Regions from separate parts of the Rossellomorea sp. YZS02 genome, predicted to be linked through region 1. Evidence: riboswitches for the same ligand, from Rfam matches in the RefSeq annotation. Region 1 holds a riboswitch; each other region holds the start of a gene.

Evidence for each region. A riboswitch is a leader RNA that binds a small molecule or an ion and turns the genes downstream of it on or off. The one in region 1 is predicted to bind cyclic di-GMP.
Region 2: it holds a riboswitch for cyclic di-GMP, as region 1 does, so the genes downstream of both, SLH55_RS07145 (hypothetical protein) here and SLH55_RS05030 (amidase) in region 1, are expected to answer to the same signal.
Region 3: it holds a riboswitch for cyclic di-GMP, as region 1 does, so the genes downstream of both, SLH55_RS23260 (PAS domain-containing protein) here and SLH55_RS05030 (amidase) in region 1, are expected to answer to the same signal.
Region 4: it holds a riboswitch for cyclic di-GMP, as region 1 does, so the genes downstream of both, SLH55_RS22410 (EAL domain-containing protein) here and SLH55_RS05030 (amidase) in region 1, are expected to answer to the same signal.

The regions. Positions count from the first base shown of each region.
Region 1 covers NZ_JAXBLY010000003.1:193,651-201,684, forward strand. The annotation lists gene SLH55_RS05015 (helix-turn-helix domain-containing protein) at 1-769, shown strand, start outside; gene SLH55_RS05020 (DUF1284 domain-containing protein) at 933-1,358, opposite strand; gene SLH55_RS05025 (oxidoreductase) at 1,374-2,027, opposite strand; gene SLH55_RS05030 (amidase) at 2,045-2,935, opposite strand; cyclic di-GMP riboswitch class I at 2,978-3,060, opposite strand; gene SLH55_RS05035 (BCCT family transporter) at 3,247-4,773, shown strand; gene SLH55_RS05040 (hypothetical protein) at 4,825-5,025, opposite strand; gene SLH55_RS05045 (hypothetical protein) at 5,018-5,173, opposite strand; gene SLH55_RS05050 (hypothetical protein) at 5,186-5,380, opposite strand; gene SLH55_RS05055 (hypothetical protein) at 5,478-7,442, opposite strand; gene SLH55_RS05060 (ATP-grasp domain-containing protein) at 7,508-8,034, opposite strand, start outside.
Region 2 covers NZ_JAXBLY010000005.1:182,727-190,760, reverse strand. The annotation lists gene SLH55_RS07160 (redoxin domain-containing protein) at 1-509, opposite strand, end outside; gene SLH55_RS07155 (hypothetical protein) at 502-1,116, opposite strand; gene SLH55_RS07150 (class I SAM-dependent methyltransferase) at 1,135-1,710, opposite strand; gene SLH55_RS07145 (hypothetical protein) at 1,944-2,180, opposite strand; cyclic di-GMP riboswitch class I at 2,307-2,394, opposite strand; gene SLH55_RS07140 (murein hydrolase activator EnvC family protein) at 2,540-3,868, opposite strand; gene ftsX (permease-like cell division protein FtsX) at 3,908-4,792, opposite strand; gene ftsE (cell division ATP-binding protein FtsE) at 4,782-5,468, opposite strand; gene cccB (cytochrome c551) at 6,016-6,330, opposite strand; gene SLH55_RS07120 (YitT family protein) at 6,412-7,284, opposite strand; one part of gene prfB (peptide chain release factor 2) at 7,697-8,034, opposite strand, start outside.
Region 3 covers NZ_JAXBLY010000016.1:2,558-10,591, reverse strand. The annotation lists gene SLH55_RS15685 (helix-turn-helix transcriptional regulator) at 1-530, shown strand, start outside; gene SLH55_RS15680 (AAA family ATPase) at 649-1,176, shown strand; cyclic di-GMP riboswitch class II at 1,244-1,326, shown strand; partial or broken gene SLH55_RS23260 (PAS domain-containing protein) at 1,386-1,781, shown strand; gene SLH55_RS23255 (methyl-accepting chemotaxis protein) at 1,821-2,222, shown strand; gene SLH55_RS15670 (hypothetical protein) at 2,583-3,278, opposite strand; gene SLH55_RS15665 (hypothetical protein) at 3,317-3,592, opposite strand; gene SLH55_RS15660 (proline dehydrogenase family protein) at 3,897-4,814, shown strand; gene pruA (L-glutamate gamma-semialdehyde dehydrogenase) at 4,854-6,485, shown strand; gene SLH55_RS15650 (PucR family transcriptional regulator) at 6,592-7,863, shown strand; gene SLH55_RS15645 (GNAT family N-acetyltransferase) at 7,908-8,034, shown strand, end outside.
Region 4 covers NZ_JAXBLY010000035.1:2,033-10,066, forward strand. The annotation lists gene SLH55_RS22395 (divergent polysaccharide deacetylase family protein) at 1-98, opposite strand, end outside; gene SLH55_RS22400 (helix-hairpin-helix domain-containing protein) at 236-697, opposite strand; gene SLH55_RS22405 (ABC transporter permease subunit) at 711-2,690, opposite strand; gene SLH55_RS22410 (EAL domain-containing protein) at 2,815-3,564, opposite strand; cyclic di-GMP riboswitch class II at 3,596-3,677, opposite strand; gene SLH55_RS22415 (DNA-3-methyladenine glycosylase) at 3,777-4,361, opposite strand; gene SLH55_RS22420 (CAP domain-containing protein) at 4,540-5,283, shown strand; gene SLH55_RS22425 (GNAT family N-acetyltransferase) at 5,327-5,776, opposite strand; gene SLH55_RS22430 (DUF4097 family beta strand repeat-containing protein) at 5,983-6,846, shown strand; gene SLH55_RS22435 (FUSC family protein) at 6,874-8,034, opposite strand, start outside.

The DNA of each region.
Region 1 (8,034 bases):
GAATGAATGCGATATATCGAAGGGTGCCTTCTATTTATATTTCAAGTCAAAGGAAGCCCTTCTGCTCGCCATTATGAATTACTATTTCACCATGATCACGGACAAAGTAAACGAGATCGAGAACGAGGATTTATCACCATACGATAAATTCCAAAAGCAATTAGAATGTCAGCTGATTGAAATCTGTAAACATAAAGAGTTCATTATCATGCAGATCAGGGAGAACGCCATGCCGTTCAATGATGAAATTCATGATCTCCTCAGCGAGATGAAGATGAACACTCACCGGTATTACCGAAGAAGATTATTCGGGATCTATGGAAAAAAGATCGAGCCCTATTTTTGGGACATTACCATGATGATTCAAGGTTTTTTCCATTCTTATTTAGAACTGGTCATGCTGGATAAAATCGATCTGGACTTTTCATACCTATCCCATTTTATATTGAGACGAACAGATGACCTTGTGGATGGTTTGCTTAAAAGCGGAGATAAGCCGGTACTTTCCTTTGAAAAACTGGATGACTTGGTTAAGGATTTCACCACTTCCACCAGAATCAATGAGTCGACACTCATTCACATGATTCAGGATGCTCTGGAGTTGGCTGAGGACGAGAATACCCGGATTTCCCTGGAAGTCATTAGAGAAGAAATACAAAAAGACGAAACCCGTCCCGTCGTCATCAAAGGAATGCTTGTGAATCTGGCTGAAGATCCTTCTATGAAGCACCTTATGAATGCTTTGAGACATTTTTATCAAATTCAATGATGAGGCCAGGTCGTAACGAATTGAGCTATACATGATTGATGTTTTTGCAACATTCAACAGAAAAACCCGAACGATTTCCAATGATCGTTCGGGTTATTCTTTAGCTGATACCCCTTTTGTCCCAGCTTCTTTTCTATTCTATAAGCTACATTCTTCTAAGAGATCAAGCCAACTCTTTCTTCCGCAATGCTTCGATTCCGTCTTTACACACTCCATACTCCAGCCAGGAGCAGCCTTCACATAGATGGTCAAGATCTTCGGGTTTGACCTTTTGGGCCGTTGTATTGATTAATTCTGATTTCATATAAACCTCACCGGGTTTCAATCCTAAGTGATGGATCACCCTGCTGTCTAATGTAAGAACATGATTATTGGAGTCCTCACTTTTTTCACATGCTGATTTCCCTTTATGGGGGCAGGCGCCGCAGGCATCATCGAAGGTTTGAACGACCTGGATGGGAAAGTCCATGTCGTCGTTGCGTATGTCTTCTACTATCTCAGCCATCTTATGAACAAATTCAGGACTGTACCCCATGCCTTTAAATCCGTGAGTACACAGAAGATGATGTCCTCTCAGTATTCTCTTCATGGTCTCCCTCCCTTTTCACAGCTGCTGGATTTGATCTGATTCATGAATGGTTACTTTCTCCCCGGTTGAACTTATTGCTGTACGGTACATCCCATACGCCACCTGTTTGCCCGAGATGCTTCTGTAACGTTTCAACCTGCCAACCATGATCGGACGGACCATCCTTGAGAAAATTTCACCCGCTTTTTCCCCAAGACGGAACTCCTGTCTCTCCCCCAATAAAAGGGAGGGTCTGAAAATGTGAAGGGATGGATAATGAAGCTCCATTAATCCTTCCTCCAGGTTTCCTTTCACCTGACTATAAAAGAATGGAGAACCCGGACTTGCCCCCATGGAAGATATGACAAGGTATTTCGTCGCCCCATGTTCTTTCCCAATCTTTCCAAGTTGGATGGGATATTCATAGTCTACCTTCATAAATACTTCTTTTGTCTTCGCTTTTTTAATCGTAGTACCAAGACAACAGAATACATCATTGACTTCTTCGTGAGGCAGAAGCTTCATCCCATCAAACGAAATGACCCGTTCATCAAGTTTCTCATGTTCCAAACCGCTAGCCCTTCTAACGAAAGAAATCACTTTTGTATACTCCGGACTCTTTAACAGGATATCTGTTAAGTGCGAACCGACCAGACCGGTCGCCCCTGCAACCAAGGCTACTTTCGACATCATTCATGCCTCCTCTCTTATTCTAACAATTCCTTCCAGCTTCCGTAATGATGGACAGCGATTCCTTTGTAAGATGAATTGGTTTCATACTCCGCGTCAACCACCGCAAGCTCATCAAACATGAAAGCCGCCCCTTCTTCGTGAAAAGTCAGGAAATTCCCCTCTGCAGATGGAGCGGTCTCCACTCCAACTTTCACTTTTTTCCCTGCAGACTGGGCGAAAGCCATTTCATTTCTGACAAGCTCTATGATCCCATTCCCTCCAATGGCTAGATCACGATATGCCATGATACCAACTTCTTCCGTTTGTCCGATCACCCACTGAGCAAGGTTCCCTTTCCCAAATTCATTATTGTATGTTTTTTCATCAAACCAAAATGGAATATCCATCCCTAATGGCAGTTGAAGCGAATTGGAGCGATCCACTGCTATATTGACCATTTTTTGATAGTTCAACACCGTCTTCCCATAGGCGGTTGTCCATCCAGTTAAAAGGTAAGGCTCAACATCCAGATGAACTCCGGTGAATCGTTGAGTCTCACTTGCTTCAAGCTGGTATGCAGAGAGCCAATCAAAAAAGGCACTAAGGGAGGTTTGTCCTTTTACGGTCGCCCATTTTGGTGCCCCGTCCAATGCGTATACATGTATATTTTCACCATTCGCCATTTCGATAAATTGGTGATAGTATTCCTTTTCCACTGCTGGATTCACTTGCAAATAAACTTCATCTACATGATGGGATTTAAAGAAGTCAATGATTTCTTCTTTTTGTGTGATAATCTCCATTGTATTCCAAAGCCACGTACTTTTCCCTCTCATGTCTGCACCAGCTGCCTTTTCAGTTGATGGATTAGAAATCATACTCATCATGATCAAACAAATACAAACCCATTTCCAACATCTTCTCATCTTTCATTCTCCTCTTCCCTGAGCCTTGGCCCTTTTGAGGAGCCTGGCAGCCTGGCGACCATTCGAAATCGGGTAGGCCCATAGCTTTGCGTCCTTGTTTTTCAACAAGTTTGCCTTTTTCAGTTTTGTTTTATTCTTACTCTTTAGTATAGTTCTTTTTTTACCGTTGAAAAGATGTAATTTTCCAAATTTTAACCGTGACAAAAATTGTCTTTTATGAATTCTTTTCGTTCCCTTTACAACTCTTTTCCCCCTGTGAGATAGTAGGACCTTGTGTTTTTCAATGAATATTAAAGGAGCATTTATTCTATATGTCTAATAAGCATCACAAATCCAAGATTGATTGGTCTGTATTTGCCATCAGTGGTGGATTACTTATTCTTTTCGTTGTCGCGGCTTTCGTTCGTCTCGATCGTGTTACTGCCTTTGTAAACAAAGGCTTCGCCTGGTCTTCGACATACTTCGGGGCCTTCTGGCAAGTGTTAATGCTGGTACACTTCATCGTAGCTCTGTATCTGGCATTCTCTAAGTATGGAGGCGTCCGGTTAGGGTATATGGAAAAACCGGAGATCGGAACATTTAAATGGTTATCGATCATCATGGCTACCCTGCTTGCCGGGGGAGGCGTGTTCTGGGCTGCCGCAGAGCCTATGTACCACTTTATGACGGTTCCACCGATGCACGAGGGAGTCGATCCCATGACCGCCGGGGCTATCATGCCGGCGTTGTCCCAAAGCTTTATGCACTGGGGTTTTCTTGCCTGGGCCATCCTGGGTACATTGAGTGCCGTCGTCATGATGTATGGCCATTATCACAGGGGGATGCCGATGAAACCCCGCACCCTTCTGTATCCCATTTTTGGGGAAAAGCTTAAAAACAGTTTCCTCGGGACCCTTATCGATGCTTTTGCCATCATTGCGGTCGCCGCAGGTACAATCGGACCGATCGGATTCCTTGGTTTACAGGCAAGTTACGGTCTGTCTGCCCTTTTCGGAATCCCTGATCAATTCTCAACCCAGCTTGCGATCATTGTCTGTTTAGTGATCGTGTCGACCATTTCAGCTGCAACCGGACTGCATAAAGGGATCCAAATCCTGAGTAATTTCAATGTACGATTAGCCTTTGGATTGGTTCTATTTGTTTTATTATTCGGTCCCGGAGGATTCATTGTTGATTCATTCATCTCTTCTTTCGGATTTTATGTGGATCACTTTATCCAGGTCAGCACATTCCGGTCAGATAAGAGCTGGTTGGGAAGTTGGACTGTGTTTTTCTGGGGATGGTTCATTGGGTATGGGCCAATGATGGCGATACTTGTCAGCCGTATTTCGCGAGGCAGGACAATACGCCAGATTATACTGGCCATTGCGATCATCGCTCCCATTGTCACTACCTTCTGGTTTACGGTTGTCGGTGGTTCAGGTATCTTTTATGAACTGCAGAATCCAGGAAGTGTATCACAGGAATTAACGAGTGGCGGAATGCCTGCAGCAATGATTGCCATTACCAATCAACTGCCACTTTCCGGGATTATTTCACCCTTATTTTTATTATTGACGATTCTTTTCGTTGTCACGACAGGAGACTCCATGTCTTATACGATTGCCATGGCGGTTTCGGGTGAGGGAGACCCTAAAGTGTCCTTACGAGTGTTCTGGTCCATCCTGATGGGTTCCATCGCAGCGATTCTTCTATATATAGGAGACGGAAGTGTCACTGCGTTGCAGAACTTCATCGTCGTCACGGCCGTTCCCGTCTCCCTTCTTTTACTTCCCATGCTCTGGGTGGCACCGAAAGTGTCAAAGGAATTACGCGATGAACAATCCCACACTAAATAAAGTTAAAGAAGCGTCCATCGATGTAGATGGGCGCTTCTTTATGTCATCCTTTTATAACTCTTCATCTTCAAAGAACTGCTGTAATTTCTCCTCTTGTTCAGGACTCGCTTTCTCTGACGCATAAGGATTATCTTTTACACCTTGTGTATCCATATTTGTTTTGATGGCGAAAAACGGTCCTTTCGGTTCTTCTGCAATGATCCGGTCATTCAGCTCTTTAAAGTCCGGCATTTCTTTGTTTCCTTTATCCATTCTGTCCCTCTCCTTCCGGGCTGATTTCCGTATTTTTATAGGCGATTAAGACGATGTCGTCCGCTGTTAGCCGGCGGAGTTCACTTTCCATGCTCTTTACCTTATCCAACATATCGTCTGACAGATTCGCTACAGAATAATCGCTCATATAATTCCTCTCCTATCCATTCTCATTTGCTTGTCCGATTACTTTTTCAGCGATGACCCCGTTCCCTTCCTCAATGGCATGGTGCTCCTCCACTGATTCTCCAGGGACATACACCCCGCTCGGGTTACGGAGTCGGTCATTCATTGTAAATTCCGCCTTTAACGGGACGTCCATTCTCTTCTCATCTGAATTCCCATCACTTCTCATGTGTACCACCTCCATTCCTTAGTATGGCTGGTGTCAGAAGAATCATCCCACGCATAAAAAAGCGTTTGGGACATTGCTGCCCAAACGCCTTCAATATTCAAACCCACGTATAATCCCTTCCCCAACTCTCCCTGGCAAGGTCCTTGATTTCATCGACAATGTCATTTTCCACTGCGAAAGCATCACCCTGTTCGTACGGGTTGTAGTGAAAAGCATACAGTCTTGAGACAAATTCGTGAAATGGGAGCGAGCATTCCCCTTCCAGCTCCCCGTTTTCCATAACGGAAGGCTCGATCCCCTGCCCCCAGTTCTGAGAACCGTCGTTGTTTGGATTATAGAAATAAATCCTGTACTCTCCTTGTGGATCTTGAGTGATCCTCAGAATCGACACGGCATGGAATCCAAGGAGCTTCCCATGGACATTCGTAATGAAAATCCCCACCGGATTTGGGTAAATCAAACCGTAATCATCATTGTATTCCGGATGATGAGTGGCATAAAAGAGTCTCACAAAACCGGGATAGTCGGAGATGAGTCCGGTTAAAGGGTCAATCACCGTACTGAATCCCTTTTGGACCCAATCCCCGTAGAATTCTGGATTGACCCAGCGGTGCCCATCTTCCCCTCTAAGGGAGACCCGTCTCATCATCTCACTGTAAATCCTGTCAAGATGAGGGACGAGAACCAGGGACACCGGGTCAAGCTCCTGATGCAGCTCAGGCGCAAGGCCCCCGCTTAGATCCTTGGAGTGAACCGGTGTTCCTTCAAACTTGATGTCGATATCCCCGTCTCTCGCCGCCCTCGGAATGAGTTCGAGTAAATACCCAGGGGCATGCTGGGCCCAGAGGCTGATCCCACGGGCCGTTTGACAGGTTGGATTCAGCCCCTGTCCGATTCCTATAGGCTGCCCCAGGACACTGATGACACCTGCAAGAAGTACCGAATTTGCCGTAATTCCGTCACCCGATTTGCATGAATTAAGGAGGGTTGTCCTCACTTCGGGTCTTATATCAAGTTCGATAAGCCTCTTCAATCCAGGTGACACAGGGGATGATGACAGGACCCCCCGTTCAAGCATAAGGGCAAGACCGTATACGGATTGCTTAGTGGCAGGGTAGATCGCCACTTTTATGAGCTGGAATACGAGCTCTGCATGTTCATCAAGATTTGCCTTTCCTTTATCATTTAATTGAAGGGCAGCCGGAACAAGATTCTGGACCTTCCTGCTTAAGAACCTCAGTAGAATCGCATGCTGAGGTGCAACCAATCCCGTTTCGCGCATGGACCGCGCAAACGCTGTCGCCTCCTTCTCCAATTCTTCATGGGAAAGATCCATCAGCTTCTTGCGGTATTCCCCCGGCTGCATGATCGTTTTACTCAACGGGGACGGACCTTCAATCGCCGATACATACTTCTCCAGCACCAGTCGTTCCGCTGCACTAAGATCCGAATGAAGCATCTTCTTCGCCGTTTCGATCATGGAAACCGTCCGTTTCACCATAATCGGCCGTTGAGCGGTCAACCGCTCAATTTCTTTGATCAGTGTGGTCGTAAGGGCTTGGTAAGACAGCTTATCTGAAAGGAAGTGAAATAATTCCGTTGCCCTTTCACTTTGTTCTCCACCTTCAATACGAGCTGCTTCCGTCGCTTCAGGAAAAAGCAGGTTCAGATTCAGGACCATGACTTCATTCAGGAAATCCTGCGCCATTTCATCACTGACGTCAGGGTGCTCATATTGGGCTTCTGCAATCGAGAGCATCCTTAGTTCGCTCAGGATCTCAATGATTGAAGGTAATCCTTTCGCCTGCAGGGATCCGGCTACAAGAGGGGGCTGGAGCTTGGATGCTTTTTCCCATGGACCGTCCTGGAATACCCCTGCTTTCTCAAAGCGGCTGGCACTTTGATATAAGATTTCGAGCCCTTTTTCTGTATCCAGTAACCTCTGAGCTTCCTGGTAAACGTCTGTTTGATACATTGATTTCGCAAATGAAGCCGCGCTTTCCAATTCACTCAGCGCTTGCAAAAATCGATCTTCCAGCTTTGACGTTAATTCAAATGCCATTTCAAAACTCCTTTATCGTTCAGAATATCGGATAGGCTGTTCTCTGAAGGGTGCACGGTCTCCTATTAAATATAAAAGTTAAATTGTTCGTATTCTTTCAATAACCCTCTCATGACTTCGCTGTCTTCACCGTAGAAGAAGATGGTTCCATAATGATTCCCGAAGCCGATCCGCTGGGCCACTTTCCCCTGAGCCGGACTGAACATATCATGCTTTTCGAAATAAGGATGGTTCTCCAGTTCATCTGGTACCTCGAGCTTCTCCACATAGTTCACATGAGGATGGACCATTAAACAACCTGCATGAGCCTTTGCTTCCTCTCCTGTTGAAGGGAAGAATTCTCTAAGTTCTTCTTCAGTCGTATTCGGATCCCCACAAAGGATCTGAGCTTGATAGGCATTGAATCCGTACGCCCGCTCAATCAGGTCAAAGATATGTCCACCTGGCACCCTGGCCGCAACTTCTCCAAAGTGAAGAGTACCATCAGACGTAATGAAATATTCAGGATGGATGACTCCGTATTCTATCTCGAACGCATCGATGAGCTGTTGAATCGCTTCACGAATGATCGGTCGCTTTTCTTCAAGGGTTG
Region 2 (8,034 bases), on a different contig from region 1:
CCGTTGGTGTCGATCATATAGGTGGTCGGAATGGTAAAAGCTCTGTATTCGTCTCCGATATCACCTTTATCATCCATGAGGATCGGGAAGGTGAGCTCGTATCCATCGACAAACTGCTGGACCGCTTTCTTTCCGTCATCTTGGGAAGTCAGATTAACGGCAAGTATTTCGACATTCTCTTTATCCGCATTTTTTTCATAATACTGTTGCATATGGGGCATTTCGGCTTTACATGGCGGGCACCAGGTGGCCCAGAAATTCAGGATCACTTTTTTTCCCTGATAGTCGGACAGTTGAATGCTCTCGCCATTTAAAGTGGTGAGTTCAAAATTCGGCGCACGGTCACCTTTCGTCAGCCCCTGCTTGGCATTGCTCAGGTCCATGGACTCTTTGGCTAATTGTGCTGACTCTTGCTTTGCCTTTTTTTCCTGTTGATCCTGGAACAGGTTAACTAGAAAAATCCCAATTAGCAGTGCAACGATTGCCAGGGCAAAATTCCGTTTATTCAATATGGTTCCTCCTCCCGCATAAAGCAATTAGATAGATCATCACCACTACATACGTCCATGTAACGGTAGTGAACGTAAAACCTGTATTTAACGAATGAAACAGCAGTTGAAGCAGTGTGAAAACAACCACTAATTGCACTATCCATATTTCCCGCTTTAGTCCACTTGATTTTTTTAATAGAAACCAAAAGAGTGTCCCGTTGATGATAAGTTGGAAGATTTCTGAAAGGAAATCCAGTTCTAATACATGATGGACAAATTCAAAGGAAACCACCGTACTGACCCAGGCGATGACTACAATGGATGGGCTTACTCCCCTTTTTAAGGTTATGTATAAAAGTGCTGCCAGGATCCCCAGCCAGTAACCAACCCTTCCTCCATGAAAATACAGGATTGTAAGGGGATGATCGATGACCGTTTGAAAATCTACCACTATGACACTCAGCTTCCAGGTAAGAATAAAATAAAAGACCGCACTCGAATACCAATCGCTTGCCTTTCTATTCCAGAAATAGAGAAACAGATACGTCAGGAAGAAGGAGGCAATGATTGCTCCCCAGGAAGAAGGAAACGTGAATGAACCTATGGAGTACCACATTTCATGCATCGGTCACTACTCCCTTCACTAACAAGCGTTCTTTCTCACAACGATATAGTAGACGGACGGATGGAAATGCCCGACTGTTGTCGTGAAGCCCGCTGAAGTAAGTTGACGGTCCAAGTCCTCAGAAGCAAGCCTTTCCTCTATTGGCGGTCCCATTTCGGATTCTACAGCCTCCCAATCAAGAATCAACCAGATTCCATCGTCTTTAAACATGTCATGAAGATCTTGAAAAACTTTGATCAAATCAGGAGCTTCATGCAGGACGAAAGCAGATACAACCTTATCTAACGTTTCCTTGTTGAAGCTAAGATACTCAAGGGATGATTTCACATACACGATGTTGTCTATATCTTCTTCCCCAGCACGCTGCTTCAAGTACTCAAGCATTTCCTGTTGTAAATCTACTGCCTGCACCTTCGTTTCAACTATCCTGGCAATCGGAAGGGTTAAATATCCATTCCCACAACCCAGGTCTGCCACAATATCATCAGGTTTTAATTGAAGCATCTCCAATGCTTTGTCTACAGGCACTATGGCTTGCCGCTTTGGATCAAGCAGCTTTGAAGCTTTATGATGTTCAAATAAATGTCCGGTCATTGAAATTCCCCCGTTCAAATATATACCCTATTATGTATTAGTATCTTAAATCTCAAACCCACAATCAAGTTATTTACTCATAGTGTATCCCTTAGTTGAATTATTACAGATTTGTACGCTGGATGTGTGTCGGACCGTTGAACAAATAAGAACTATACCTGCCCTGATACGATTCATAAAACAAAAGGATCACCCCGATTATACAAAGGGTGATCCATAAGTATTCTTGCAATCTAGGCCGCTTTCAAACCTTCCAATATAAGCATAAAATATTTAACGCTGTCCCCACCGCGCTGATTGATTATTTCAATGTCGTGTAGGATCTTTTCAAGTTCTTCAGGACCGACACATTCCAGGAACATGTCACTGACTTCTTCAGCTGTATACTGTCCTATATGGGTGTACTTTAATGCTGTACGATTTCTTCTGCAGAAACTTCTCAATTGTCTCTTTATATCAGCTAACTCCAATACCATCATCCTTCTTACAGGTTCAATCCTTACTAATAAAGCATCTCTAGTAAAAAATATCCTACGAATCGGCAGGCAAAATCATACTAGCAAAATGCAACCATTAGTATTCATTGCTTCCGTTATTTCGGTAACCCGGCGATCATTATTTTAATAAAATGGAAGACCCGTGGCTTTGCGTCCTAATTTTTCAATTAGTTTGCCTTTTTCGAAAATCATTTAAATATATTGTCATTATACTAAAAGAAAGATGATATGAAAACACAATACCGTAATTAGTTGATGAATCCTTTATCCTAATACAGAGTGAAAGCATCCGATAAAAAACCCCATTCTACTAGAGAACGGGGTTTTAAAACTTAAAAGTTAATATATTGACGTGGATCTACAGCATTGGAATGAGATGCACTCCAAGATCCTCTGTAAAGTTCAAAGTGTAAATGCTGTCCAAATGAGAAGCCGGTGTTACCCATGTATCCGATTTGGTCGCCTTTATTCACAGCTTGTCCAGTACTTACTAATGAAGAAGACATATGAGCATATACAGTAGTGAACGTTTGACCGTTGATAGAGTGAGTAATGTATACAACATTACCGTAGCTTGAGCTGTAATGGCTTTTGATGACATATCCATCAGCTGCTGCTGAGATTGGAACACTTCCACGTGCCGCAATGTCTGTACCATAGTGGAATCTTCTTTCACCATTTAAGACATCCCATCCGAAGTTGGTAGTGATCGTTCCATGTGCTGGAGCTGTCCATGCTCCTGAGCTTACCGGGGCACTTGGCGCTGTTGACGTCGAGCCACCACCACTATTGCTTGACGTAGCCGCTGCACGTTTAGCTGCTTCAGCTTCAGCCTGACGTTTGCGTTCAATTTCACGCTGACGGGCTAGTTCTGCCAGGCGTGCTTGTTCTGCCTGGATCTCTCCTTCAAGCTGCTGCTCCATCTTAGCAAGCTCGTCTGATTCTTTTTCAAGATCAGCTTTTTCTACTTTTAACGTAGCCTGTTGAGCTTCTAACTGCTTGAATAATTCTGCTTTTTTAGCTTTTTGGCTATCCAGATCTTTTTTCAGGGACTGAAGATTCGCTTTTGAAGCTTCAAGGTCAGCAAGTTCTTTTTCTACTTCCGCCTGCTTTTTCTCTAATTCAGCTTGATCGCGTTTCTGTTCGTCCATGATTTTTTTATCTGCATTTACGATTGTATTTACTGCTGTGACACGGTTGATGAAGTCTCCGAAGCTTTCCGCTCCAAGAAGTACGTCAAGATAATTGGCTGAGCCGCCTTTCTCTTGAATCGCACGAGCGCGTTCTTTTAAAAGCTCGTTACGTTCTGCGATCTTTTCCTTTAACTCTTCAATATCTGCCTTAAGCTTATTGATTTTAGCAGTCGTTTCATTAATCTCTTTTGTTTTTTCTGTAATTTTTGTTTCTGTATCTTTCAACTTCGTGCTGATTTCAGTAATTTGGGATTGAATATCTTTCTGCTTGCTGATGTTTTGGTCAATTTGTGAATTTTTCTCATTTATCTTTCCATTGACCTCTTCCTTTTTAGAAGAAACGTCACCCTGCTGTTTCTTTAAGTCCTGCACAGAGGAGTTAGCGCTAGCAGTTGTAGCGAACGTTGGCAGACCCCCGATTGTTAATGCTGCTGCAAGTGATAATGATATAAAATACTTCCTGTTCAAGCGGCATGCTCCTTTCAGCTTCTATCAACCTATCAAATTTTACACTTTTAAGAATTTACGCACAGACATAAAGCTTCCCCAGGCACCGATCAGGCAACCCATCAGTAAAATCAATCCGTTTACTTGGTAGATAAAGGGGGTAAAATCTAATATCTGAATAAAATTGTTTTGTAGTTTCGGTTTAATAAATTCATAAGCATAGTAGTAACCTGTGGTGACAAGAGCGATCGGGATAATAGAACCTAAAACACCCAGCCATAATCCTTCTAATATAAACGGCCAGCGTACAAACCAGTTGGTTGCACCCACGAGTTTCATTATCTCGATTTCCCTTCTTCTTGCGACAATGGTAATTTTGATTGTATTTGAAATGAGGAACATGGCAGTGAATAGTAGACCGATAATTAATACAAGTCCTACATTTCTACTCATTTCCAGCACATTAAATAGTTTTTCAATCTTCGCCTCACCGTACAGTGCTTCATTTACACCGTCATATGAGCTGATTTGTCCAGCTATTTTTCCCGTATCACGTGGGTTTTCAGCTTTTACGATAAACACATCATACAGTGGATTATCTTGTTCAAATAATCTGAAATCGTCACCCAAGTCCTTGACGAGGTTCTGAAGCTCTTCCTCTTTAGAAGAGTATTCGACGGATTCAACTCCATTTATCTTTTGAATCTTCTTCTCAATCTGATCAATCTGGGATTTCTCAGTACCAATTTCAAGTAATACACGAACCTCAACGTCTTTCTCAATATCAGTCGCTACCTTGTTCATGTTTAACATCAATACGATAAACACACCTACAAGTAGCAGTGTTACGGTAACCGCACTCACCGATGCGAAAGTCATCCAGCCGTTACGGCCGATGCTCTTGAAGCTCTCTCTGAAATGCCTGCCATACGTTCTAGCTTTCATAACCGTAATCACCTCGCTGTTCATCCCGGACAATGCGGCCATTTTCAATGGCGATTACCCTGTGCTTGATTGTATTTACGATTTCACGGTTATGCGTAGCCATTATGACCGTTGTTCCACGGTTGCTGATTTCTTCAAAGATGTTCATGATATCCCAAGACGTTTCCGGATCAAGGTTACCCGTCGGCTCATCTGCAATCACAAGTTTTGGCGTATTCACAATCGATCGTGCAATCGATACACGCTGCTGTTCCCCGCCTGATAACTCATTCGGCAGCATTCTTGCTTTATGCTTTAACCCTACCAGGTCAAGAACTTCCATGACCCTCTTCTTAATCTGTTTTGGATGTTCTTCTATTACTTCAAGTGCGAAGGCTATGTTTTCATAGATTGTCAGCGATGGTAGCAGCTTGAAATCCTGAAACACGACTCCAACATTTCTTCGTAAGTATGGAACTCTACTATTCTTCAGTTTTGCGAGATTGATACCATTAACGATGATATCTCCTTTGGAAGGACGTTCTTCGCGGTACATCATTTTGATGAACGTAGATTTCCCGGCGCCACTTGGACCCACCACATACACAAACTCACCTTGCTTAATGTGGACGTTAAAGCCATTAGCAGCCATGACACCGTTGCTGTACTGCTTGTAGACGTCTTTCATTTCTATCATTTTCAAATCACCTAATTTGTATTATGTAGTTACCCTCTTGGCTGTTATCGACATATGTACACGGCACGTAACCCTAGTCGTCTTTACCACCGTTAGACAAAAAATGGTGAAAAAACTCGAATTACGCTTCCGAAAATAATTATAACATCACTTTATAGTAAGTTAAGGAAAAAAATTATTACATTTTCATTTCAGCACGTGAAAAAATGTGAATTTTTTACCTGTTTTGTTGTCGATTTTACCTATTTTTTGATGGAAAAATAGTACTTTTTATCTAATAACAGGTACTAATACTACACTCTAAAGTTTCAGGTTCTTAAAATGATAAACGTTAAGTTGATGCTATTCTGATTAAATTACTAGGTTATAATTGAGCTCAGCAAAATGAACCATGATGTAAGAAAAACTTCTGTAATAAACACTTAAAGAAGGACTAGGAAAAACTTGTGGATAAACTCTTAGGAGTAAGAAATGGTGGATATTTTATGTTGATGGAGTGAATCCATGCAAAAAAAGAAGAACCCCAACGTGGATTCTTCTCCTGATCTTATTTCTTATTGGATAACCATTCAGCTACTGCTTCCGCTTCCTCACCTTCAATGAGTCCAGGTGGCATTTGACCTTTACCATTCTTGATGGTTTCAAGAATTTGATCTTTGCTTAGCTCAGCACCGATATTTTTCAGGGCCGGCCCCATCCCGCCTTCAAGGTTTCCACCGTGGCAGCTGGTGCACTTATTATTTACGATTTTTTCAGGGTCCACTCCGCCGGAGCTTGTTTCTGTACTGTCGCCGCCGTCACCACCACAGGCAGCCAGTACCAATGAAGCGCCAAAAAGAACACCTAGCAGCTTTCTCTTCATCTTTAATCCCCCTCGGAAACATTTATCAGAGTCGCGGATATGATACAAGGTCCGTCCCTCTCTTACATAATTATACCAAGATTAAACCCGTTTGAAACCTTCCCCCAGTACCTCTGAAGCATCCATTGTGACGACGAATGCAGTTGGATCAATGGTTTTGACCAGTTGTTTCAGTTTTGTGAATTCTGTTTGGTCAACAACGCACATGAGGATCGGGCGTTCATCATCCGTGTAGCCACCGTATGCAGATAGTTTTGTCACACCACGGTCGATTTTATTCAGGATTCCTTCACGAACTTCTTCCTGGCGATTGGTTATAATCAATGCCATTTTCGATCTGCTTATTCCGACCTGTACGAGATCGATGGTTTTACTTGTGACATACAATCCAATTAGGGCATATAACCCTCGCTCAATATCATAAACGATGGCTGCCGAAAGAACGATCATACCATCAATAAGGGCGACACATGTCCCAAGAGACAGTCCCGTAAACTTATTAACAATCTGCGCAGCTAGGTCCGTCCCTCCAGTTGAGGCTCTTCCCCGGAACACGATCCCTAAACCAAGTCCTACACCGATTCCGCCAAAGAGTGCGCCAAGGAGCGGATCTTCCGTCCATGGCTTCCAGTCTTCGGTCAAGAACACGACAAGTGGTAAAAACACCGTACCGATGGCTGTTTTAACACCGAATTGCAGACCCAGGAAGATCAATCCTGCTATGAATAGCGGTATGTTAAATGCCCATTGGACATATGCGGGCTTCCAATCGAACAGTCCATTCAGGATGGTCGATATCCCACTAACCCCTCCTGAGGCAACCTCATTCGGAAGTAAGAACACATTAAACGCAATGGCCACAATCGTCGACCCAAACACAACAAACAAATACTCTAACAACTTCTCTTTCCGTGGATTAATTACCTGATCACGACGCCTTTCCTTCAAACCCATCCAGTACGACTCCTTTAACCTATGTATTAATAGTATGAGTACAAATCTTTTCTTTGATGCACCACTCTTCAGGGACGGACCTCTAAATCAGGACATCCTTTTTGTGAAGAAGTATACAATCCATGACGAATTTGCACTCTCAATTCTAATGAAATACAAGTTGATATCGTGATGCATATCGAGAAGATTAACTGCTCTAATATCCCTCTGCATCAACCTTTGAGAGTATAGCATGGGCACATAAAGGTGTAAATAACAGTCCAATAACGTGTTAAAGCATTAATGGGATGAGGTTCATGAGTTTGAGGGACGGACCTCGGTAAAGGGCTTTAATATGGTCGATCTATGGCTTTTGGAGGTCCGTCCCTCAAAAAAACTGCCCTTCCGCTGATCGGGAGGGCAGTTTGGCATTTTATTGTATTCTGGATCTCAGGTATGCGTTGATGAATGGGTCGATGTCGCCGTCCATGACGCCTTGAACGTTTCCTGATTCTGTGTTGGTTCTGTGGTCTTTGACCATGGAGTATGGATGGAAGACGTAGGAACGGATCTGGCTTCCCCACCCGATTTCCTTTTGTTCTCCACGGATTTCAGCAAGCTCCTGCTCTTGTTCTTCGATCCGCTTTTGGTAGAGCTTCGCTTTCAGCATTTTCATGGCCGACTCACGGTTTTTGATTTGGGAACGTTCCGATTGACACGTTACCACGACATTAGTTGGTAAGTGAGTGATACGGACAGCTGAGTCGGTTG
Region 3 (8,034 bases), on a different contig from region 1:
TGGATAAACTGATTCAAACCTTCCTGTTGGATAGATATTTATTGATTACAATAGAAGAGAAGGTCAAAAAACCCCATCCTATTTATCTCCTGCAACTCTATCGGGAAAAGAGTCATTGGCATATTGAAGGGTTCAATTTGGATGATGAAAAGAAACAGATCTTTTCAGTCGACCACCTTACCGATGTAGAGCCGTATCCCAATCGAAAAAGGAAGAGTGAACAAGAGATCCTGGATAAACTGAAAAAGCAGGAAGAAGTCATCAACCTAGTCATTGAACTTGGTCCGAAAGCGATTGCTCAATTCAAAAAATATCATCCTAAAAACGTTTCCCTTTCTTATACGAATCCATACCACAGTACTGGGGTTCTAAAGACTTTTATTGATGTGACTAAACGCGAAGAAGTAAAGGAAACGGCCAATTGGATCATGTTCCTTGGTGAGGATATCAGTATAAGAGTAGTGCCGGAAGAAGTATTGGACGTTTTGAAGGGGAGAATGGGTTTATTCTTTAACAAACGTGATGAATGAAACGAAATAGTCATCGGTGGATGCCTCACCTTATTGGAATGGGGTTTGTCGGAAAATGTATTTCGGTTGGTAAATTGGAAAAACGATAAAGTAGATTGAGATTGGAGTTGAAATAATCATGATCATCATGATAAACGGGGCGTTCGGAGTCGGGAAGACCACTATCTCTGATGAACTCCTGAAAGTCGTTGAAAACAGCATGTTATTTGATCCTGAAGAAGTCGGGTACATGTTAAGGAATGTATTGCCCCAAGAAATAAAACAGCGTGAATCTCAAACAGGGGATTTTCAAGATTTACAACTATGGAAAGAGTTGACGGTTAAGATGGCAGGAGAGCTCATCTCCAGGTATCATGTGAACTTGATTGTCCCTATGACGATTAGGAAACTCGAATACTATGACTATATTTATAATGGATTCAAACGTTTAGATCCACACACTTACCACTTCTGTTTAACAGCAGACAAGGAGACGATCTATAAGAGGTTGCGAGAGCGTGGAGAAGAAGAAGGAAATTGGTGTTTTCAACAAACGGATAAGTGCTTGAAGGCTTATTCTGAAAACGATTTTGGGGAATATATAAGTACTGAGAATGTGACCGTTAAAGATATAGTTGAAAACATAAAGAGAAAGGTAAGTAGCTGATTATTAGCCGGACCCAAGTTGATCGCTCAATCTAAACATATCTTAGAAACTGCCGATATAGCAAATATATAAATTTAGATGCTATGAATGATTATCTGTATTTGGGCGCTTGGATAATCGGGGAGCAACTAGCGCAACCGGCTAATTGAACTTTATTGTTTAATTGGCTTTTTTTATTTTTAAAACGAAAAGCTATAAATGAAAGGGATATGTATATGAACCAATTAACTAGTAAGACTAGCACCCAAGTGTTAGATATAAAGGATGTTTTATTAGCTCTTGAAACAAATTTGGCGATGATTGAATTCTCTTTAGACAGAAAGGTTATTTGGGTAAATGATCACTTCGCTGATGCGATGAACTACAGTGTGAAGGAAATGCAAGGGATGGATCACAAACAGTTCTGCACGATAGAATATAGCCAAAGCAAGGAATATACTGAGTTATGGGACAATCTTCGGAGTGGGAAAAAGTCTCAAGAGAAAATTGAAAGAGTCGATAAACATGGAAATAAACTTTGGCTGGAAGCAACATATATTCCGATTTTAGATGGACATGGTTCTGTCCATGCCGTACTGAAGATTGCCACAGACATTACAAAAAGGGAAAATACCACGGTAGAGATCATTTCCCAATTAAAGAGCATGCCGAAAAATCTAGTTCAATCAGTTATGGCCAATTCCAATGAAAAAGTAGAAGCATTAGAGTCTTTAAGAGAGCAAATTAATCGAATTGATGAAACATCAAAATCGATAAAAAATATTTCTTCTCAAACCAACCTTCTTGCTTTAAATGCCGCGATTGAAGCAGCCAGAGCGGGTGAACACGGAAGGGGATTCAACGTAGTCGCCCAGGAAGTCAGAAAGCTTTCTGTGAATGCGGATGAAGCCATTAAAGAGGTTAATGCCAACATTGAGAATATTACAAATGAACTCCTGAAAGTTAATCGGATATCAGATGACTTACAAAGAATCGTTACAGAATCTAAAAATGAAATTGATCACACCATTAATAAGTTAGAAAACCTTACTACTAATAATGAGTAAGTGCAGGTAGAGGATTAAAATGGTTCTTGAAATGCAAACCGGGGACGGTCAAAAAGGAAAAGGTAGAGGCGTACCGTTCCCAGACCCAATAAAGCAGGACTGTCTTTTGCTTAATTGCGTCATTTACAGGGGTGATTGCGTCATTTTCCGGATAATTGCGTCGTTTTTTTATTTATTGCGTCATTTTCCGGATAATTGCGTCATTTGGTTAAATATGGTAACAAATCTTGCGCTACTTTCGGACAATCGAATGAGAAAGGAGAGCTGAATCCGCCACCCTCCGGCCCCTTATTGATTATTGAAAAAAATGCTCCCGACTGCGAAATCACGTTAAAAAAGAACAGGTGCTTCTTTGAACCTTTAATGATCATTCAGTTCACGGATCAATTCTTTATCTACTTCACCAATTTGCTCCATCTTTGATGTATTCTTACTCAATGCCTTATATGAAATAGGTTTCTTGCTGTCTAATGTGATTTCGTATTGACCGTTTAAATCAGTGTAAATGACTTGAAGAGATGTAATGTTGTAATGTTCCCCAATCCCTTCTATTATTTCATTAGTAAGTTTTGCAGGCATGTTAGAACTCTCCTCTGAATCAATCTTATCGCGGTTGATAATCCCTAAAAGATAGATTTTTTGATACATTGGGATATTCTTGGAATATTCTCCATCAGCTGAAACCGAGCTGAACAAGCATGCGTCGGGCAACTCAATAGTGTCTCCATATGAATGTTTCAACTTGCTGTAATCAATTTGGAACTCATTATTCTTCTCCTCCACCAGTTTCTCATCAATAATTAGATTATGTGAAAGATCATAGGAAAATTGGCTTTCCAATTGAGGAAGGTACACATCGTAGGTGGAATTTTTGAAGTTGAATTGTGGTTTGGGAATACCTTCTTTTAAGCTATATACTTGCTCCACATAATCTTTGATTTTTGCTTTTGCGATATACCTACCGAAAGGAATTCCGTTAAATAAAGAGTAGAGTGATAACAGAAGAAAAGAAAATATAAGACTCATGATTATTGTAATCATCCGTTTTTTATTCATTTAAGTCACTCCATACATAATAGGGTGTATAACCATACTTACATTGGACTCTGTTTATGAAAAGGTATATACAGAAGGACACCAACGAACACCAACATCATCATGGCTAGTGAAAACCCTATTATAGCCAATAATTTCTTCTCATTCTTTTTCTTAAAAGCTAAAACACTGAATAGCACCGTTAATGTGATACCGGTGTACTGTAAACCCATAAAATAGTTCGGAAAGAAATTCGTTAACAAAGGGTGAGAAATCAACAGTGTTCCTAACCCGATAGATGCATAGCTTAACCAAGAAAATCTTTTTTCTGTCAAGGTCATCCTCCTTGTTTTTACTTTATTGTAAATGAATCCTTATAGTGTAATTATACACTTTAGGGATTTATTTACAACAAATATATTAGAGAAAAATACAGAACCTTCATTACCAAGTATTCGTTATGTCACCTCTCCACGACCCCCTTTTGTGCTCCCACCATAACTCCACCCACAAATATTTGTGTCCCGAGCACGTTGTTTCCGAACCTCTTTTCCAGCTATAATTTTCTTAAGATTTACATTTCTTCGTTTAATCACTCCAGTCTTGAGGTAACAGTCACTATAAGGAGGTGTTGTAATCATGGAAGCAATCAGTAAACGTTTTTTCCTGTTTCTTTCGCACAATAAGGCATTGGATAAAATGGCTAAACGGTGGGGATCGAAATTTGGGGCTAACAATCTTGTGGGGGGAGAAACCTTTGCACAGGCGATTCCATTGATTACGCAATTGAACGAAGAGGGATTCCAGGTAACAGTCGATCATCTAGGTGAGTTCGTCGATTCCACAGAAGTGGTGCGGGAGAATGTCCAACGATGTATCGAGAGTATCAGTGCCATTGCCTATCATGGGTTGGAGACTGAGATCTCTGTGAAGCTGACTTCCCTGGGATTGGATATCAGTCAAGATCTTGTCATGGAAAGTATGGAGTTGATTCTGTCGAAGGCAAAAGAAAGCGGAATCACGGTCACTCTCGATATGGAGGATTCCTCGAGGTGCCATGCCATCCTTGACGTTTACAAGAAGCTCTGTCAAAAGTACGACAATGTGGGGACGGTGATCCAATCCTATCTTTATGTTTCAGAGAAGGATGTGGATGACCTCAATCAGTGTTCCCCTTATTTGAGGCTTGTGAAGGGTGCATATAATGAATCGGGTAAAGTGGCGTTCCAGGAGAAGAAGAAGGTGGATGAGAATCTGAAGCATCTCATCAAGAAACAGCTCTTGAACGGCCATTATACAGCGATCGCAAGCCATGATGAAGCGATCATCAATTACACCATCGGATTAGTGAAAGAACACAATATTCCGAATGACCGCTTCGAATTCCAAATGCTTTACGGCATGCGGAACCAACTGCAGTCCGAGTTACTGAAAAAAGGATATACCGTCCGCATTTACCTGCCATATGGCGAGGACTGGTTCGGGTATTTCATGCGACGTCTGGCGGAACGGCCGGCAAACATCGCATTCGCATTAAAAGGAATCTTCAGCAAGTAACATCCAGACAGAATGAAATCAGAAAGGAACGTGAAGAGAATGAGTAACGGAATTTACAACATCCCAAAACCTACAAATGAGCCTGGTAATACATATGCCCCAGGTACGAAAGAAAGAGAAACGTTAAAAGCTGAATTAGAGCGCCAAGCTGGTATTGAGGTTGAGATCCCGGTCATCATCAATGGCGAGAAAATTAAAACAGATACAGTGAAGCAAGTGGTCATGCCACATGATCACAAACATGTGTTGGCTACCTATTCACAAGCAGGTGAAAAAGAGCTTCGCGATGCAGTGGAAGCGGCAATGGATGCGAAAGAATCTTGGTCCAATATGCCATGGCAGCACAGAGCATCCATCTTCCTGAAAGCGGCTGATTTGATTTCTGGTCCATACCGTGACGTCATCAATGCAGCTACGATGTTAGGTCAATCCAAAACAGCTTATCAAACGGAAATCGATGCGGCGCAAGAATTAGCCGATTTCTTACGCTTTGGCGTGGATTATGCAAACCAAATCTATCAAATGCAGCCGGACAGCATGAAAAACATCTGGAATCGCCTGGAGTACCGTGCATTAGACGGTTTCGTACTGGCAATCTCTCCATTTAACTTCACAGCGATCGGTGGTAACCTGCCATCAGCTCCTGCGATCATGGGGAACGTAGTTGTGTGGAAACCAGCCACAACGGCTTTACTATCAAACTACTACTTCATGCGTATCCTGGAAGAAGCTGGACTGCCTAAAGGCGTTATCAACTTTGTTCCTTCACGCGGTTCACAAGTATCAGAAGTTGTATTAACGGATCCACGCATGTCAGGATTCCACTTCACTGGATCAACAAGCGTGTTCCAGACGATCTGGAAAACAGTAGGAGAAAACATCACAAACTACAAATCGTATCCTCGTTTAGTTGGGGAAACAGGCGGTAAAGACTTTGTCTTCGCTCACGAAACGGCTCAAGCAGACAAAGTAGTCGCTGCACTTGTTCGTGGTGCATTCGAATACCAAGGTCAAAAATGTTCAGCAGCTTCACGTGCCTACATCCCAGCAAGCATGTGGGAAGAAGTGAAAAATGGTGTCGTGGAAGAAACGGCTAAGCTTAAAGTTGGGGATGTTAGAGACTTCAGGAACTTCATGGGTGCGGTCATTGATAAACCTGCCTTTGATTCCATCACAAGCTACATCGACTATGCGGCTGATTCTGAAGAAGCTGAAATCATTGCCGGTGGTACGTATGATGATTCTGTTGGATACTTCGTACAACCGACTGTCATCGTCACAACGAATCCAAACTTCAAAACGATGACCGAAGAAATTTTCGGACCTGTCTTAACGATCTATGTATATGAAAACGATCAATTAGAAGAAACACTGACTTCAGTGGATACAGCTTCTATGTATGCCTTAACGGGTGCGATCTTCGCACAGGACCGTGAAGCGATCATGCACTTGGAACGCCGCCTATCCGGTGCAGCTGGTAACTTCTACATCAACGATAAACCAACAGGTGCCGTGATTAACCAACAACCATTCGGCGGTTCGCGCGGTTCAGGTACAAACGATAAAGCAGGCTCAATCTTCAACATGATTCGCTGGACCAGTCCTCGTATCATCAAAGAAAACTTTGCGCCAACAACAGATATTACCTATCCGTTTATGGATGAAGAATAAATCGAACATGAAAAGCTCTCCCGACACGGGGGAGCTTTTCATTTTTTATTGGGGGATTTAACGCTATAATAGGAATCACAAACATTCGTGGAAAGGTAAGATTCCTATGGAAGCACTTGATATCATCCTCCAAACAGAAGACATTCATAAAGCAACGGAATTGATCAGCTCAAAACTGGGCAATCCCGTCATCATAGAAAACAAAAATTTCGAACTGATTTCATACAGTTCCTCTTCAAATAAGTTCGATCAAACACAGCTAAAAACGATCCTTACGAAAAAATGTCCGGTCTTCATCATCGACCGACTGAAAAAAGAGGGCATCGTCCACCAACTCGAGAAACATACGGATCCGATCCGGGTGCAGGCGATGGAAGAGTTAGGATTCCACCAGCGTGTCGTCATTGCCGCCAAGTACCTGGGTAACACGATGGGATACATCTGGGTTCAGGAATCCAACCGTCTCTTGGAAAACGAAGAGCTCGCGTTCCTTGAAGAAATCTCAGCACATCTTGGAAATCTGATCAATGATATGTACGCAAAGGTCAATATCAAGAAGGATAGAAAAGAAGAAGTACTGTGGCATCTCCTGCAGCACGAGTACGGAAGTGAAAGTCAGCTCCGCCATGATGCATCCCTCGTCAAGCTGACCTTGCCGGAAAGGTTCACGGTAGCGGTTTATTCGATTGCATCGTCAGACTATAAGCCTATGCTCGACCAACTCGAGAAGCTCGTCCAGGAATCAAGCTTCAACTCAAAGATTTATTCACTGCGGACGGAATGCCAGGTGATCCTCGTTCTCTACGGCAAAGCAGACACACCGTCTTCTTCCCTGGAACTAGCGAGAGATCTCGTGGAAAAGGTGAAAGAACAAACAGGGGAAGAAGAATTCTACAACTTCCTGATCGGGATCGGGAAGGAATACACCACGTTATACCAAATGAGAAAAAGCTTCCTGGAAGCGTCTGAAGTCATTGAAACGGCTAACTTCATCAGCCCGCGTCCTGAATCCATGCCTCGGGAATTCGCTCATCTGGGTATTTACCGGTACTTGCCAACCCTTTATGAAAAAAACACATCCAAGGATTATTACAGCGATGATCTGCTCGTATTGATCAAGAATGATGTGAAAAAACAGACAGATCTCCTGAAAACACTTGAAGTGTACCTTGCGAATGATGGGAAGGGGAAACAGACCGCCAATGAGCTGTTCATCCATCCCAATACGTTGAATTACCGGATTAAGAAAATACAGGAACTGACTGCAATTGATTTTAATGATTTTAATATGAAGGTGTATTTGTATACGGAGTTGTTGTTGTTGAATAATGTGGAAGCGTATTATCAGAGGTATAAGGACGCGTTGAAGGGGATTTGATCCTCTTGATCCGGATAGAATTCTATACATAGGGGGCCAATATATTGGACTTTGAAAGGGTAGAGAGCCTCAATAGTAAACAAGTCGAAGAATTACACGTCATGTATGAAACGGAATGGTGGACGAAGGGACGGACACTTACTGACATTCAAATTATGCTTCAGAATTCAG
Region 4 (8,034 bases), on a different contig from region 1:
AGTTCATTGTGATGAGCCGGAAGGGGAAGGATGTTTCTTGCTGATGCAGATGTTTGAATAGTAAAAGACATTAGTAAACTGATTAGCAGGATTTTCATCTCACATCACTCCTTACCACTTATAATGTCCATTTTGAACGGGATATACATATGAGGTCCGTCCCTCAAAAATCAGCATAAAAGAAAGCCGGGAAGCGTGTTTTCGCTTCCCGGCTTTGAATGTAGGAGGGACGGACCTATTGATCCCAGGCTTTCGTGGGGCGGTCTTTTGGGTATCCGTGGGTCTGGCGGTGGGATTTTCTTTGTGCGGTGAAGTCCCACCAGTTCTTGGTGCTATCCGGATGGTTTGCATGGTGGACGACACATCTGAGTGAGTCTTCGACGCAGGGGTCCATCCAGACGCCGTATTTCTTTTCTAAATCGATGATGAGGTCTTCCCCCTTCTCATCCAATATTTCCTCGAACGTATAAAACCCCAGATCCTCTACCACGTTATGAGCCATATTGGGTCCAATGGATGGGATTTGTTGAAAAATGGACATACCGACTAAGTAACGGGCTCTTCCTATAGAGATTCCCAGTACCTTCTTAAGATACTCTGGAGATTGGCCATGCAGATCACCCAGTCGAATCTTCCCTTTCCGAAGGGCAGACCTTTCTTTATCCGTCAATGGAAGTTTCGGACTCTTTCTACTCACCTGATTCGCCTCCTTATCCTTTAAACGTTTGACGATGGATAAATTGGAAATCTTCCACCGCTGGAATGTTCGCTTTCTTCTTAACTAATGCGCGTTTCGCCTTGATCGGCTTGTTGTTCACAAGGACCCCGACTTTCGTTTGCTGGATCTCCTTCACGCCCTGTACGATCAGCTGCATGGCGATGATGGCAATCATGAAGGCGACTAACGGAGCAATGACAATCCAGTACTTGCCTGTCATAAGCGAATTCTTCGTGGAGCTGATCAAACCCGACCATTCAAACGTCCCTGATTTCGGCGGATCCGGCACAAGCCCTCCAGTTATGATCGTCCCTCCCAGGAAGAGATGAAATAATCCTAGATGGACGAGGATGAGCAGCGTCTGGATAAACTGCTGCCCCCATATGATAAACAGCCTCGGAGCCAGGTGAGGGAAGAGATGCGTCCAGAGCAGATGTTTATTGCTCCCTCCCAATAGTTTCGCTGAGAGGACAAAATCCTGCTTTCCTATTAGTTTCATCTCATTACCGATCAATACCGTGGTTAAAGGCAATACGAGAATCGTTAACACGACTGCTTCAAATACGAGTCGTTCAAATATCGAGTGGTCCCAGCCTAAAACAGGCAGCCCCCATAGGACAGGCCTTAAAAGAAGATAGGCGATAAGACTTAAAGGAAGGAAGTGTACGGAATCAACCATTCGATCAAGCCAATTCTTCCTGCTTTCTTTCAAGTGAAAATGATAGGCAATACCAAGATAGAATCCGCCAATTACCCGTAAAGAAGCTACTATCAAGGCAAATAGCAGGGTATACTTGGCTCCTACAATAAGCTGATCAAGAATACTGTAACCGAAGAAGTCCGATCCGAGGATCATGTCTCCGAATGGTTTATGTGGGGGGGCACTGATGATCCTGCCCTCGTCATTCTTCATGAATTGAATTTGTTTGATCGGCTCTTCTTTCACCGTTGAATAGATAAAGCTCGCAGCAATCAAACCAAAAATCACGCTGAACCCGATGGCAAACTTACCATTATGCATATGTTGCCACCATAGCTTTCGAATGGTCGAAAGAATGCCCCATATCTTCCATTCTGTCCACTTTGTTTTATCCCGTTTATATTTCGTGTGATCTTCACTGCTCTCATGGTTGATCCACAGGTATACTCCCTGATACACGACAAAAAAAGGTGTGAAGATCATGATTAATGAGATGGCAATTACCATTGGTCTGAAATCTTGAATGATATAATAGGTGATCCCTTTCATATTGAAAATCGTTTCAATGATGAATAAGCTGGACAACAGTCCCCAAATAATTAACTTTCCATGATAAAACAGACTCGGGGATATATTTTTCAGCACATGTGAAAACAGAATCCTGCCCTTCGACATCCCTTTACTTTGAGCGAATTCAATATGGGGCTTGAGCAGCTCTTCTTCCATAATAAAGAGCATGATCCGGAAGAATGAAATCATCGGAATGATGGATAACGTAATCATCGGGGCAAGGAAGACTTTTTCCTCGCCGTATTCTGCAAAGTTCATCAGTTCTACTCCGAAATATTTAAACACATAGACAATTAATAACTGGAGCATGAACGCAAACATCAAATCCGGCACAGTCTCTAACAGGTTTAAACCCTTCTTAAGTACAGAAGTGACAGGACGTGGTAAAAATACGGTGAAGATGGTAAGGATGAAGGCAATACCAAGCCCTATTCCCAACGCCCCCCCTACAATCTGCAGGGAATATACATATGGACCCCAAAGCATATCCAGAAAACTGACGGTGATACCTTTGTACGAATAACTCCAATTCGCCCCATCGAGGAATATAAAGATAAATTTCACAAATTCCTCAAGGTACCCTACAACATTGTACAGCCCCCTCTCCCTGAACACTTCAGGTGCTATACTCACGGCTAAAATCCCAAACAGACCAAGAATATAATAGAATATCAATTTAATCGGATAGATGAGAAATTTCATAGTATGGATCCCCTTTTGTTCTTTTTCCTCAGTTTAATAGAAATGTTAAAATTTTTCAATTTTATTTCAAGTCTGGCAATTACATAACAAAAAAAGGACTCCCTATTAGAGAGTCGCTCTTCTATTAAGCCAACAGCCGGCTTGGCCTTCCTAAATAAAATCCCTGTCCGATGGTGATCCCGATTTCCTTGGCCACCTGCATATCCTGTTTCGTTTCGATTCCTTCCAATACAATCAATGTATCACTCCCATAAAATTGACTGAAGAAAGAAAGGAATCTCTGTTTCTTTTCATCCTTAGCTAAATTCATGGCAAAGTAGCGGTCCAGCTTGATGATCTCAGGCTCATACTCAATCGATTTCTTGATGGATGATGTCCCCTGCCCAAAGTCATCAATGGCATACCAGACACCATATTGCTTCAATTCTTTCAATGACTCTTTTAATAATGGATTCTGCCACAACTCTTCTGCACTGGATTCGTTAATCTCCAGTACAAGGCGCCCCTTTATATCAGGATAACGGGTCATAAGGTCGGAAAAATACGTGTGAAAACTCGGATGAAGAATCGTTGTGATATAAATATTGAGAAACAGCTTACAGTCCTTTAGCCCATTAACCGAAAAACTTTCCAGGGCTTTAGAAATGGATAGAGTATCAAGTTTGTACAGGATATTTGCTTTCATCGCCGATTGAAAGACACTTTCAGGATTTTCGTTGAATTTATTCCGTAACAGACCCTCATAAGCATAGAGGGTTCGATGTTCACCCATATCATATAATGGCTGAAAATCGTGATAGATAAAGTCGTCTTGAAAAATAGTAAAGATGTTCATAGGACCCCTATACTCTCTCTTTAGTTTTGTTTTTTTCATAAAAAAACCACACAAAAACGCATTCCCCGCGTTCGCATGTGGTCGGTTGCGCTACTGGCTCCCCTAAATGTAAGCGCCCATCTATCATTTAGGTTCACAGCCCCCCAGTCGAATGTACGATTATGAAGATGTTTATAAGAAAAATATACCACAAACTAGTACTTTTGGGGTGTGTTTTCTATAAATTATTTGAAAATTCATAAAGAAAGTGTTTACTTCGACACATACGGGTTGTCACTGATCCAAAAACGCCATGGATAATCCCTGGCCTCTCCTGAGTTATCAATCCCTATTCGTTTTCCAGAAGAAATGTTTTCAGGGGAAAATCCTTTGGTGATCATGAGCGGTGGCTCATTGAAACGGCCTCCATAATCCTCCATCGTGATGCCTAACGCTTTCGTCAGTTTTCCTGGACCATTAGTCCAATTCTTCTTCACATGACCGGGTCTCCTGCATGCCATCAGCTCCTCTCCTTCAAGTGGCTCTACCGCTCTAATGAGGATCGCTTCAGGCTTCTCTTTCTCCCCGCTCACAACGTTCACCAGACAATGAGTATGCATGACATATGTATAAATCCGGCCTGCCTCATGGAACATCACTTCCGTCCGTTTCGTACGCCTGTTTCCATAACTGTGGGCAGCCCTGTCTTCCGGTCCAAGGTAGGCTTCCGTTTCCACGATGTATCCTGAAGCCATTCCTTCCTCCGTCTCTTTCACTAATATGCAACCCAGTAGCGCCTTGGCGAGTTCCAATGTTGGCTGCTTGTAAAAGGAGGAGGGTAAAGGGATATGTTTCATGAATTTCACTTCCTCATACAGAATTAATCGATCTTCATGATAGGTATACCCTAACCTTACAGAATTAAATCTGTACGTCGTTTAAACCTATTTTTAACAGGATAAAGAATCTGGCAGGCGTACATATTAAAAACTGTTATCAGCCTTATCTTAGGCAATTACAAAATGGAGGACTCTCATGAAAAAACGAATCTTCATCTGCGCCGTCATCCCGTTCATGATGATGACTGGCTGTAATAACAACGATAAAAACGATACACTGACTGATACACAGAACGTGAATTACGATCCAGTTTCCTATAGAAACCAAGACAGAGTGGGAATGAACGATTTACAAGAAAATCGAAACCCCATCCACCGTTTTATTGCTCCTGTCGATCCAAACGGGGATTTGCGTGAATTCACTCACTTAGATCCCGGTGAAGAATTCTCTAACGAAGGTACGCCTCAACCTAATCAGCCTGCCGGGGAGCCAAATGCAGGACAGCCTGAACCACCTGCACAAGAGCCTAAACAAGATTCTCAATCGTCAAATGCAAGCGGGTATGTTAAGCAAGTGATTGATTTAACCAACCAAGAACGTAAAAAGAATGGACTCAGTGCGTTGAAGATGGACGGAGAACTATCGAATGTAGCTGAGATGAAGTCTGAGGATATGAAGGAGCATGACTATTTCTCCCATACCTCCCCAACGTATGGTTCACCGTTTGAGATGATGGAGAACTTTGGCGTGGATTATTCAACTGCAGCTGAGAACATTGCAGTCGGTCAGAAAACACCTGAATCAGTTGTGAACGCTTGGATGGACAGTCCAGGTCATCGCAAAAACATTTTAAATAAACAAGTCACTCATATTGGCGTGGGAACAGCCAAGGATGCGAGCCAAGGGATTTATTGGACCCAAATGTTTATTGCCAAGTAAGGAGAAGGACCGGTATTGATGACCGGTCCCACTTTTTATTCATCTACTCCAGGCTCAGTTTCATAAACTTGCATACATCTGAAAACCCCAATTTTTCATACAGTTTGATCGCCTGTTCATTGAACATGTATACATTCAATCTTACTTCATCATAGTCCCGGTCTTTCAGTTCCCCAATGGCCTGTTTCAATAGCTTCGTTGCATGTCCCCTACCTCGGAAGGACTTCTTCACATACACATCATTGATCCAACCAATTCCTTTCATGGTAATCCAGTCAACACTTTTATCCACCTGAACCCATCCTGCCAGTTCATCCTCCTCACGGGCTACGAGAAAGTAGGCTCCATGTTCGATGGAGTGACGATATGCTTTTTGCATTTCTTCTTTATGCTTCTCATATGGAACTCCCGTTGCCTCTTCCCGATTCAACCCTGCCATTTCGAATATTTCCTCTACTTCAATGTCGGTAGCTACACTAATTTCGATCGTCACCTTGATTCCCTCTCTCCTATTGTTCATTCTGTCTTTACATTATAAGGGATATCCACTCTTCTCAAGAACTTTTTTCACGTCTTCCTTTTCCTTTCTAAGCCTCAAGTCTGATTCAAAAATAATCTTATGGCTCATTGTGGTGAACTTCAGACTAGATTAAACTAACATTATAAAATGGAAAAACAAGCCAAAGTGAGGGATAGGGAATGAAAAATGCATTTGCCGTGATCATTGCGCTCCTTGCACTCGGAACGCTCTATGTGATTTTGAGTGACAATACATCCTTGTTTGCAAAGGAAAGCCAGTCTGGAGACCGGATCGAAGTAACCAATAAGACGAAGCATATCGACCTTGACTTAGAAAGCAGCGACACAGAGATATTACCTGCAGATAAGAACGAGGTAAAGGTGGAGATCGACGGAAAAGGAACGATGACATTGGATCAGAAGGGAAACACCATTCAAGTAAACGTTAAACACAAATGGTATGAATGGATTGGTTTCAACCAAAAATCGAACGTAACGGTTTATGTTCCCAAGAAATATGACCAAAGCATGGAAATCGAAATAGGGTCCGGTAACCTGGTCATGGCTGGAGAATCAGATAAAGCGAAATGGAAGCTTGATGAACTATCCGTTGAAATGGGATCGGGAAACATGGAACTGAACAATCTAGAGACGAATGTGTTCGAGCATGATGGTTCGTCAGGTGATTTGGTCGTCAATGGTCTCTCTACAAAGGACGGTAAGGTGGAAATCAGCTCAGGAGATGTAGAATTATCGAATTATGAAGGTCCACTCGAAGGTGACTTATCCTCGGGAGAATTATCGGTCTCCATGGACTCCTTAAAGGGAGACGTGAATTTCGATGTCAGCTCCGGTGGTGTGAATCTTGATTTACCCGATGACGCGAGCTTTAAGCTGAATGGAAATGCAAGCAGTGGTGACATTTCCTGCAATCTTCCTTTAAAGGATCAGAAAATAGAAGACGGCGATATTTCAGGAGTTTCAGGCTCCGGCCAATATAACATTAATGTTTCTGTATCCAGTGGGAATGTAGATATCTATTAAGTAAAAAAGGGTAAAGCGGAATCCGCTTTACCCTTTTTTCACCTCTGCCCCTAATTCCTCACCAAGTGCCACAATCGACTGGTTGATTCTCCATACATAGTAAAGATGATGTATGAGGTCAACTTGGGATTTACGCCAGCTTGGGGCATGGGTCTCTATTCGTTGCCTTTCGGCGCTTAAATCCCACATCACAGGCGAACTTTCCTTTTCTTTTAACAACTGACGAAGCGTTTCGATGTTATGGGACATTTTCTCTCCCGTTACCATGAATGCGCTGTCGAGCTCCTCTGAAACCTTTGCCGGAACCTTTCGATGGGATGAGGCGAGCAGATGCTTTGCGTAATAATTGATGGCCGTTGCTACTGTGATCCAGCGTCCTACCCCTGACCTTGTCATGGCACCCGGTCTTTGAAGGAGGGATTGTGCCTCATCCTTGATTCCTTGGAGCTTCTGATCCAGATCAAAGGCCTGGTCCGTCAATACATTATCTTCCGGAATCGAAAAAGTTTTTATATAGGAAGATACATAGCCTTGAAGTTCCTCAAAGAAATCGTCGAAGCTATCCGCGACTTTGTCTTTTGTTTTCTTTGGAAATACAAACGCCGAGACGATCAGGGCGATCACGGCTCCGGCAATTGTGTCAATCACACGGGCCCCCATCAATTGTATGCTGATCCCGCCCAGTAGGAGATCATACATGAATGCGATGAGCATCGTAATGAATAAGCTCATCAGTGTATACGAAACTGGGAATAGATAAAAGGCGAAGAACAGGGCCGCAAACAGGAGAAAGACCTCCAGCTGCGAGTTTCCGGATACGAGATTGGCCGCTCCGAATCCAATGATGGCCCCGATCACCGTTCCAATCGATCGTTGGAATGCCTTCATATACGTCCTGCCTACAGACTCCGTTCCAATTTGAATAATAAAGGTCGTTAACAGGACCCAGTACGGCTGTGCAGGTGCGATAAGCTCCCCGACAATGATCGCAAGCGTTCCCGCTACCAATGCTTGTATCGCTTTACGCGTCGATGGCTTTAAACTCTTAGTCTCTTCAGAAGCTTCTTCTTTCTCCTCTTCTTCCGGTTCACCATCGTTCTCCACAGCCGTCTCCCTATATTCAGAGACTTTCAATGACTCCTGTATGGTGATGGCCGCTTCCAGGACATGATTAGCAATGGACTCGAT